DNA from 3 places in the Ensifer sp. ENS11 genome. Region 3 is predicted to be linked to each of the others. Evidence: riboswitches for the same ligand, from Rfam matches in the RefSeq annotation. Region 3 holds a riboswitch; each other region holds the start of a gene.
What was found. A riboswitch is a leader RNA that binds a small molecule or an ion and turns the genes downstream of it on or off. The one in region 3 is predicted to bind thiamine pyrophosphate.
Positions count from the first base shown of each region.

Region 1: another riboswitch for thiamine pyrophosphate. It lies ahead of thiB (thiamine ABC transporter substrate binding subunit); the one in region 3 lies ahead of thiO (glycine oxidase ThiO).
Region 2: another riboswitch for thiamine pyrophosphate. It lies ahead of thiC (phosphomethylpyrimidine synthase ThiC); the one in region 3 lies ahead of thiO (glycine oxidase ThiO).

Region 1 covers NZ_JACVAN010000008.1:253,602-256,873, reverse strand. Annotated here, with positions in the region: gene thiP (thiamine/thiamine pyrophosphate ABC transporter permease ThiP) at 1-450, opposite strand, end outside; gene thiB (thiamine ABC transporter substrate binding subunit) at 482-1,510, opposite strand; TPP riboswitch at 1,560-1,677, opposite strand; partial or broken gene IB264_RS18005 (GNAT family N-acetyltransferase) at 1,812-2,295, shown strand; gene IB264_RS18000 (thiamine diphosphokinase) at 2,382-3,032, shown strand; gene IB264_RS17995 (ABC-F family ATP-binding cassette domain-containing protein) at 3,036-3,272, shown strand, end outside.
Region 2 covers NZ_JACVAN010000003.1:364,703-367,974, reverse strand. Annotated here, with positions in the region: gene IB264_RS08720 (sensor histidine kinase) at 1-57, shown strand, start outside; gene IB264_RS08715 (sigma-54 dependent transcriptional regulator) at 61-1,422, shown strand; TPP riboswitch at 1,600-1,731, shown strand; gene thiC (phosphomethylpyrimidine synthase ThiC) at 1,826-3,272, shown strand, end outside.
Region 3 covers NZ_JACVAN010000028.1:56,098-59,369, reverse strand. Annotated here, with positions in the region: TPP riboswitch at 877-1,008, shown strand; gene thiO (glycine oxidase ThiO) at 1,231-2,226, shown strand; gene thiS (sulfur carrier protein ThiS) at 2,216-2,413, shown strand; gene IB264_RS31205 (thiazole synthase) at 2,416-3,189, shown strand; gene IB264_RS31200 (thiamine phosphate synthase) at 3,186-3,272, shown strand, end outside.

The DNA of each region.
Region 1 (3,272 bases), on a different contig from region 3:
GGCGAGAAAGAGACGTGCGATAAGCGGCATGTTGAAGAAGACGTGGGCGAGCAGGATGCCGAAAAGGCCGTAGATGCTGATCGGCTGCTGCAGCCCGAGGCCGGCGAGGGCGGTGTTGAGCGCGCCCTGCCGGCCCCAGATCTCGATCAGCCCGAGCGCGCCGACAAGCACGGGCAGGCCGAGCGGCAGGGCCATCACCCGCAGAACCCAGACGCGGCCGGGAAAGCTCGGCCGGCGCGCAAGCGCCCGTGCGATCGGGATGGCAAGAACAACGGAAAGCAGCGTCGAAAGGCTCGCCTGCAGCAAGGTGAAGCGCGTTACCCGCCAGATATAGGCATCGAACAGCACGCTGTTGCCGAAGTCACCGCTCTGGAGCAAAAGGGCTGCAATCGCCAGGCCGACAAACAGCAGGATACCGCCGAGACTTAAAGTCCCGGCGGTCATCGTGATGCGATTTTCGGCAGGCGCGAACAAATGCGCCTCAGTTCTTGCTAATGGCGGCCAGCCATTCGTCGATCCAGGCCTTGCGGTTCGCCGCCACCTCTTCCGACGGCAGCAGGAAAGTCTTCTCCGGATTGACCAGCTTGCTAAAAGCCTCCGGCAGCGGCTCCTTGGTCGCCGCGACCGGCATCATCCAGTTGGTCGTCGGAATGATCGACTGGAACTCCGGGCCGGTCATGAAGGCGAGAAACTGCTTGGCAAGCTCCGGCTCCTTGGCGCTCTTGGTCATGCCGGCAACTTCGATCTGGATGTAGTGACCTTCCGAGAATTCGGCCGCCTGGTAGCGGTCGGTGTTTTCCGCCACCATGTGGTAGGCGGGCGACGTGGTGTAGGAAAGCACCATCGGCGCTTCGCCCTTGGTGAAGAGGCCATAGGCTTCCGACCAGCCCGGCGTTACGGTCAGTACCCTGTCCTTGAGCTTGGCCCAGGCGGCGCCGGCTTCGTCGCCATAGACGGCCTTGACCCAGAGAAGCAGACCGAGGCCCGGCGTCGAGGTGCGCGGATCCTCGATGACGATCTTCTGAGAGGCGTCGCCTTCGACCAGTTCCTTCAGGCTCTTCGGCGGCGTCTTCAAGGTCTGGGTGTCGTAGACGACGGCGAAATGGCCGTAGTCATAGGGAAGGAAGGTGTCGTCGGTGAAGTCGCCGGGTACCTTGACGTTGGCAGGCTCGATGCCGTGCGGCGCGAAGAAGCCGGTGGCCTTGGCCTCGGCGACGAGGTTTGTATCGAGGCCGAGCACGATGTCGGCCTTGGAGGCCGCGCCTTCGAGCTTGAGGCGGGTCAGAAGCTCGACGCCATCGGCGACGCCGACATAGGTGACCTTGCATTCGCAGGTCTTCTCGAAAGCTTCGGCGACCTTGGCACCCGGCCCCCATTCGGTGATGAAGCTTTCATAGGTGTAGACGGTCAGCGTCTTGTCGGCAGCAACGGCATTGGCCGCGAAGACAAGTCCTGCCGTCGCGGCAAGCGCTAGCCGGCTAAGAACCTTGAGTTGCGATGAATTGGACATGGCAGGCACCTCTCCCTAAAAATGATGTTGCATGGGAAAAGGGCGTATCGATCCGATCGCGTCTAATCCCTCCGCCGGTATGAGCCGGATCAGGTTCCGCGGGTTGGCGTTCAACGCCTCTCAGCCTTCGGCCGCCATGCGGTCGGAAGGCACCCCGTTAGAGCGGGTAGAGATTTACCGCCGAGCCGGTTTGATGGCAAGCGAAGTTTGAGGACGGCAAAAGCGCCCGCCCCGCATTTTCGCGCCGCGGCGCATGGGGTAAAATCGTCGGCAGAGTTTGCAGACGCCGAAGGAGCCTGCGATGACTGACATGCTCGTTCGCCTTTATGCACTGCCGGCACAAGCGAGATCACCGCTTGCTGACGGTATCGGCATTCACCGCGCAATGGCACCCGAACGAAGCTTGTTGTTCCCTGGATCGAGCAGACATTTGGCTCCGGCTGGGCGGGCGAGGCGGAGGCGGCCTTCAGATCGACGCCGACGTGCATGCACATCGCGGTGTTCGAGGACCGGATCGTCGGCTTTGCCTGCCACGATGTCACAGCGCTCGGTTTCTTCGGGCCGACGGGCGTCGACGAGGCCATGCGCGGACGGGGATCGGCGAGGCGCTCTTGCGCGTGAGCCTGACGGCGATGCGTGACGCAGGCTACGGTTACGCCATCATCGGCGGCGTCGGCCCGGCCGAATTCTACCGACGCACGGTCGGCGCCATCGAGATCCCCGATTCCAACCCCGGGATCTATGCGGAGATGCTGTTTCCCGATACCTTGCCCGAAGATCACTGACAACGAGGACGCAAAATCGCCGGATCGCGCCCTTGTTCGGTTTTCTTGCTTTTCCTTGCCCGTGCCTTTGCGCTATGGGCTTTGCCATGGCCCGATCCACCTTCACCATTCTGCTCGGCGGTGCACTGACCCCGACCGATCGCCTTGCGCGCCAGCTCGCAGGCAGCCGCTTCGTTGCGGCCGATGGCGGCATGCGGCATGCGCGGGTGCTATCCGTGACCCCCGACGTCTGGGTGGGCGATTTCGATTCGACCGAGGAGGCGCTGCTCGCGGAATTTGCCGATGTCCCGCGCGAGCCCTATCCCGCCGCCAAGGCTGCGACCGATGGCGAAATCGCTGTCGAGGCGGCGCTGTCGCGTGGCGCCGAAGCCTTGATCTTTGCCGGCGCGCTCGGAGGATCACGCAGCGACCATGCCTTCCTGCACCTGCTTCAGGCTGCTTCGCTGGCCGAACGTGGGTTGCCGGTGTTCATGACCTCGGGTGAGGAGGAGGCCTATCCGCTGCTTGCAGGCGAGATCGAAATCGATCTGCCGAAGGGCAGCCTATTCTCGATCCTCGGACTGACCGATCTCATCGGGCTTACGATCGTCAACGCGCGTTATCCGCTCACCGATTTCACGTTGCCGTTCGGGTCTTCGCGCACCGTTTCCAATGTCGCGGAGGGTCCCCTTCGCATTTCCCTCGACACCGGCCGGGCGATCGTTCTCGCCCGCCCCTATGACCTTTCCGGAGCCTGAGCCTTGGCGCCTCCCATTCTGAAACTCGACGATATCTTCCTGACCTTCGGTGGCACGCCGCTTCTGGCCGGCGCCAACCTGCAGGTGGAGCCGGGGGATCGCATCTGCCTTGTCGGGCGCAACGGTTCCGGCAAATCGACGCTGATGAAGATCGCCGCCGGTCTTGCCGAAGCGCAATCGGGCGAGGTCTTCCGCCATCCGTCCTCGACCGTTCGCTACCTGCCCCAGGCACCGGATTTC
Region 2 (3,272 bases), on a different contig from region 3:
GAGGTCAAGACCAGCCCTGAGGGCACCGTCTTCACCGTGCGTTTGAAGAGGGCCTGAGCGATGCAGCAATCCGTATGCCTCGTCGACGACGACAGCGAACTCAGGCGGGCGATGAAGCAGACGCTGGAGCTTGCCGGCCTCGCGGTCTCCGCCTTTCCCGGCGCGGCGGAAGCGCTCGCAATCCTCAACCCGGATTTTAGCGGGATCGTCATCAGCGATATCCGCATGCCCGGGATCGACGGCCTCACGCTGTTTCGCCGGATCGCCGATTTCGACCCCGACCTGCCCGTCATTCTGGTCACCGGCCACGGCGATATCCCGATGGCCGTTCAGGCCATTAAGGACGGCGTCTATGATTTCATCCCGAAACCCTTTGCCGCCGACCGTCTGGTGCAGAGCGCACGCCGCGCCTTGGAAAAACGCCGGCTGGTGATGGAAAACCGCGCGCTGAAACGCGCAGCCGAAGTCGCCGGTGAGAGCCTGCCGCTGATTGGCCAGACACCGGTCATGGAACGGCTGCGCCAGACCTTGCGGCATATCGCCGACACCGACGTGGATGTGCTTGTTGCCGGCGAAACCGGCAGCGGCAAGGAGGTGGTGGCGACGCTGCTGCACAATTGGAGCCGGCGCCGCAACGGCAACTTCGTGGCGCTGAACTGCGGCGCACTGCCGGAAACGGTAATCGAGAGCGAGCTTTTCGGCCACGAGCCCGGCGCCTTCACCGGTGCCCTGAAGAAGCGCGTCGGCCGTATCGAGCATGCGAGCGGCGGCACGCTTTTCCTCGATGAGATCGAGGCGATGCCGCCGGCAACGCAGGTCAAGATGCTGCGAGTGCTTGAAGCCCGTGAGATCACGCCGCTTGGCACCAATATCGTGCGCCCCGTCGATATTCGGGTCATCGCCGCGGCCAAGATCGACCTCGGCGACCCGGCCCAGCGGGGCGATTTTCGCGAGGATCTCTATTTCCGGCTGAACGTCGTCACCCTGTCGATCCCGCCGCTGCGCGAACGCCGGGACGATATCCCCCTTCTCTTCTCGCATTTCCTGACGCGGGCAGCCGAGCGTTTCAAGCGCGACGTGCCGACGCTTTCGCCGGCCGTCAGCCACTATCTGAGGTCTCATTCTTGGCCGGGCAATGTGCGCGAGCTCTCGCACTTCGCCGAGCGCGTCGCCCTTGGCGTCGAAGGTTCGCTCGGCCAACCGATTGCCGCGGCGCCGACCAGTGCCGGCCTGCCCGAGCGGATCGAGCGCTACGAGGCGGAAATTCTGAAAGAAGCGCTGCGGGCGCAGCACGGCGACGTCAAGGCGACGATCGAAGCGCTCGGCATTCCGCGCAAGACCTTCTATGACAAGCTGCAGCGGCACGGCATCAACCGTGCGGATTATGCCGATCGCCGGGGATCAGAGAAGTCCGGCCGCTAGCGCATTTCCAGGAAAAGTGCGGAGCGGTTTTCCGTCAGGAAATGCGTAAAAACGAAAAGAACGAGCGTGCCCGCGGCTTCGTCTCATCCGGAAACGCTCTACCGGGCAATCAACAGGCCTGACACGCAACCTTCGGATTAACGCTTGACGGCGCATCCGGATCGATGGCTATCTCTAGGCATTCACCAGGGGGGTCCCGTCAAGGGGCTGAGATACTGCTGGGCGGATCGGCTTTGCCGACCGAGGCGCAGTGACCCGTTGAACCTGATCCAGTTCATACTGGCGTAGGGACGGTGCAGACATTGACGCCACGATTCCGTCATTCGCGCGGAATTTCAGGCAAACATGTCTTTTCCTTCCGGCTTCAGAACTGGGTCTCCAACCGCAAACTTGGAGCCTCATCATGAATATTGCCACCAAACCCGCAGAACTCTCGGTCACAAAAGGCCCGCTTCCCGCCTCGAAAAAGGTCTACAAGCCAGGCACGATCCATCCCGACATCCGCGTTCCCATGCGCGAAATCACCCTGCACCCGACGTCGGGCGAGCCGCCGGTCACCGTCTACGACGCCTCCGGTCCCTACACCGTAGAAGATGCCAACATCCGCATCGAGGATGGATTGCCAAGACCGCGCCGCGACTGGATCATCGCTCGCGGCGATGTCGAAGCCTATGACGGGCGCGACGTGCGGCCGGAAGACAACGGCTTTGCCTCCGGCGACCGGCTGACGCCGACCTTTCCCCTCCGTCACGCGCCGCTGCGCGCAACCGGCCGGCGCGCGGTGACGCAGCTTGCCTATGCGCGGGCCGGCATCATCACGCCCGAGATGGAGTTCGTCGCCATCCGCGAGAACCTTGGCCGCGACGCTGCACGCGCCGCGCTACGCGACGGCGAAAGCTTTGGCGCCCATCTCCCCGATCACGTCACGCCCGAATTCGTCCGCCAGGAGATTGCCAGCGGCCGCGCCGTGCTGCCGGCCAACATCAACCACCCAGAATCCGAACCGATGATCATCGGCCGGAATTTCCTGGTGAAGATCAATGCCAATATCGGCAACTCCGCCGTCACTTCGTCGATGGCCGAGGAAGTGGAGAAGATGGTCTGGGCCACCCGCTGGGGCGCCGATACGGTGATGGACCTTTCGACCGGCCGCAACATCCACAACATCCGCGAATGGATCATCCGCAACTCGCCCGTGCCGATCGGCACCGTGCCGCTCTACCAGGCGCTGGAAAAGGTCAACGGCATCGCCGAGGATCTCACATGGGAAGTCTATCGCGATACGCTGATCGAGCAGGCGGAACAGGGGGTCGATTACTTCACCATCCATGCCGGTGTCCGGCTGCACTATATCCCGCTGACCGTCGACCGCGTCACCGGCATCGTCTCGCGCGGCGGCTCGATCATGGCGAAATGGTGCCTGCACCACCACAAGGAGAGCTTTCTCTACGAGCACTTCGAAGAGATCTGCGACATCTGCCGCGCCTATGACGTCTCGTTTTCGCTCGGCGACGGCCTGCGTCCGGGCTCGATCGCCGATGCCAATGACGCGGCGCAATTTGCCGAACTGGAAACGCTGGGCGAGCTGACGAAGATCGCCTGGGCGAAAGACTGCCAGGTGATGATCGAGGGCCCCGGCCACGTGCCGATGCACAAGATCAAGGAAAACATGGACAAGCAGCTCGCTGTCTGTGGCGAGGCGCCGTTCTATACGCTTGGGCCCCTGACGACCGACATCGCCCCGGGCTACGACCACATCACCTCGGGCATCGGTGCCGCGATGATCGGCTGGTTCGGCACGGCCATGCTCTGCTATGTGACACCGAAGGAACATCTGGGGCTTCCCGACC
Region 3 (3,272 bases):
GCCAGGCATACTCCGGTCAGCGTGGCCGCGCAACGGCCACGCCGTCATCGAGATGCCCCAGAGACAGCTGAAAATATTCCGCATCCGAGGCCCGATCCGATATGCATGTGCTCGTTAATTCAGCGCCGGCGTCGGTCCCCAGACCTCGCGATAGAATCGGAAGTCGGCACGTTCATGTCCGTGCTGCGAGCAGCAGGCGACGGGACTTATCGAGACCAAACATGTCGCCATAGCGATCGAGCGCGACCATGACGGAGGTGAAGTTGCTTGCATTGACCGCCCTTTCGCGGCCGAGCGAATTTTCTGCACAGATATGGCGCCATTCGGATTCCTTTTTATTGGATGCTGGCCATTTTCCGACCGGGCTTGCACCGTGAACCACTCAAAAACGGGGGACTCTCATGGCTCCAGGACGGCGCCCTACTGAGGAGAAATGGTCGAACTGCATGAATCGCAGTGGCTCTCATCGCCTCGCGCGCGCCCGCGCAGGCGAACACGACGGTGTGCTTGGGAAATGTGTGTATTGTCACTTCCACGGACGGCACCAACCATGAAAGGTCTCTGAGCGACATCAATGAAGAAGCGAGAAAGGAATCGCTTGAGAACATTCGAGACCATTGATTGTTGTGTGGCAGACGATGCCTCCACTTGCCTGAGAGCAAAACTCACGCTGCAGCGCCTTTTCTACTAAACGCATGCTCCTTGATGCCTTCCCGCCGCTAGACGAGCGCGAGGCCCGCCGCATTGATGCGCCGGCTCATGTTGCTCCTCTCGGCGCGATACGCGTTGAGTCTAAGGTATGTGGATGACGCTTTAGCCCCGTTGGGAATAAACTAACAACGCTTGACAAAGCACGGCATTGGCCGTTCAACTCGGTTCATTCACCAGGGGAGTCCCGACAAGGGGCTGAGATATTGCTGGGCGGATCGGCTCTTTCGACCGCAGCGCAATGACCCGTTGAACCTGATCCAGTTCATGCTGGCGTAGGGACGGTGGGAACGACGGCAGTTGCGACAGCTCCTTTGCGATCGCGTGGACGTGTCTCTATCTTTCCAGCGCCAAGATCTGGGTCTCCAAACGTCAAGGTTGGAGCCGACCAATGGTTTTTTCAGATGTCGTACACGAGCCAAACCGCGGACATAGACGGCAACATCGACGCCCGTTAGCGGTGCGGCGCATGGATGAATGGCCCTACAGCTCCGGCCAGGTAACAGCTCGAACGGCTGCCAAATGAGGCAGGTGCTGATCAACGGAGCGGGTGTCATCGGCCTTGTCACCGCATACGAACTGGCGCGACGCGGCATTGAGGTCGACGTCTTCGAACGTTCAAAACGGATTGGCGCCGGCGCATCCTGGTTTGCGGGCGGCATGCTGGCGCCCTGGTGTGAGCGCGAAAGTGCCGACGAGAAAGTCGAACGCGTCGGCGCGACAGCCATCGAGTGGTGGAAGACGGCGCTGCCCGACAAGGTCGTGCAAGAGGGGACACTTGTCGTCGCCGCCGCGCGCGATACACGCGAGCTCGATCGCTTCGCGGCGCGAACCAAAGGGCACAGATGGCTTGATGCAGACCAGATAGCCGAACTGGAACCCGATCTCGCCGGCCGTTTTTCTCGTGCACTCCACTTCCCGAGGGAAGCGCATCTCGATCCGAGAGAGGCGCTGCCTTCACTCCATGACACATTAATGGCCATGGGGGTGCGTTTTCATTTCGGCCAGGCGACCGATGCCACCGTCGATCGCCGTGTCGATTCGCATATTGACTGCACAGGCCCTGCCAGGCTCCCGGATGACGCGGCACTGCGGGGCGTGCGTGGCGAGATGCTCTATCTGCGCACCGGCGACATTCAACTGTCGCGTCCAGTGCGCTTCCTGCATCCTCGACACCCCATCTATGTCGTTCCACGCCGCCAGGGCGTCTTCATGGTCGGGGCAACAATGATAGAGAGCGAATTGTCCGGTCCTATCACTGCACGGTCGCTGATGGAGCTCTTAAACGCAGCCTACGCCCTGCACCCGGCCTTCGGCGAAGCGCAGATCACCGAAACCGGAACTGGCATTCGCCCCGCCTACCCCGACAATCTGCCAAGGATCACGAAAAGCGGTTCGATCTATTCCGTGAACGGTATGTATCGGCATGGTTTCCTGCTCTCGCCGGCTCTTGCGCACGACGTTGCCGAACTTCTGCTCAACCCGGACCACAGATCGGAGTTCTATGATGAACCTTAACGTCAATGGCGAAGAGCACGAGGTCGCCTGCTCGACGCTCGCCGAACTGATGGCTGCACTCGACTATGAAGGAAGCTGGCTGGCGACCGCTGTCAACGGCGAACTCGTTCACGCGGCCGACCGCGATCGATGGCGCTTACGCGATCATGATCGCATCGAAATTCTCTCGCCGATGAAAGGTGGCTGACCATGCTGCAAGTCTACGACACGGAAATCACCTCCCGACTGCTCCTGGGCACAGCGGGCTATCCATCTCCAGCCGTGCTTTCGGACGCGGTGCGGGCTTCAGGGACACAAATCATCACGGTCTCGTTGAGGAGAGAGACGGCCGGCGGCAAAGCCGGAGGTGCGTTTTTCGAACTGATCCGCGAGCTCGGGACGAAAATACTGCCGAACACCGCCGGCTGCCACACCACCAAGGAGGCGGTGCTCACTGCTAAGATGGCGCGCGAGGTTTTCAAGACGAACTGGATCAAGCTCGAAGTGATCGGCAATCACGACACATTGCAGCCGGATGTGTTCTCGCTGGTCGAAGCCGCACGGATCCTTTCGAACGAAGGCTTCGAGGTCTTTCCCTATACGACCGACGATCTGGTTGTCGCCGAGCGCCTGCTGGAAGCTGGCTGCCGCGTGTTGATGCCCTGGTGCGCTCCGATCGGCAGTGCCATGGGGCCGCAAAATCCGTCCGCCTTGCGGTCGATGCGCGCGCATTTCCCGGACGTGCCTCTGATTGTCGATGCGGGCATCGGCCGCCCTTCGCATGCAACGACAGTGATGGAGCTCGGTTTCGATGCCGTGCTCCTGAATACCGCGGTGGCCGGTGCCGGAAATCCGGCCGTGATGGCATCGGGTTTTGCCAAGGCGATCGAGGCCGGTCGGCTGGCTTTTGAAGCCGGCATGCTCGAACCGAGAGACATGGCAGTCCCCTCCACCCCGGTGATCGGAAAGGCGGTCTTCTCATGAAGCTCGATCCCTTCTACCTCATTGTCGACAGCGCGAATTGGGTCGAACGCCTCGTTCCAATTGGAGTGAGGCTGGTCCAGCTT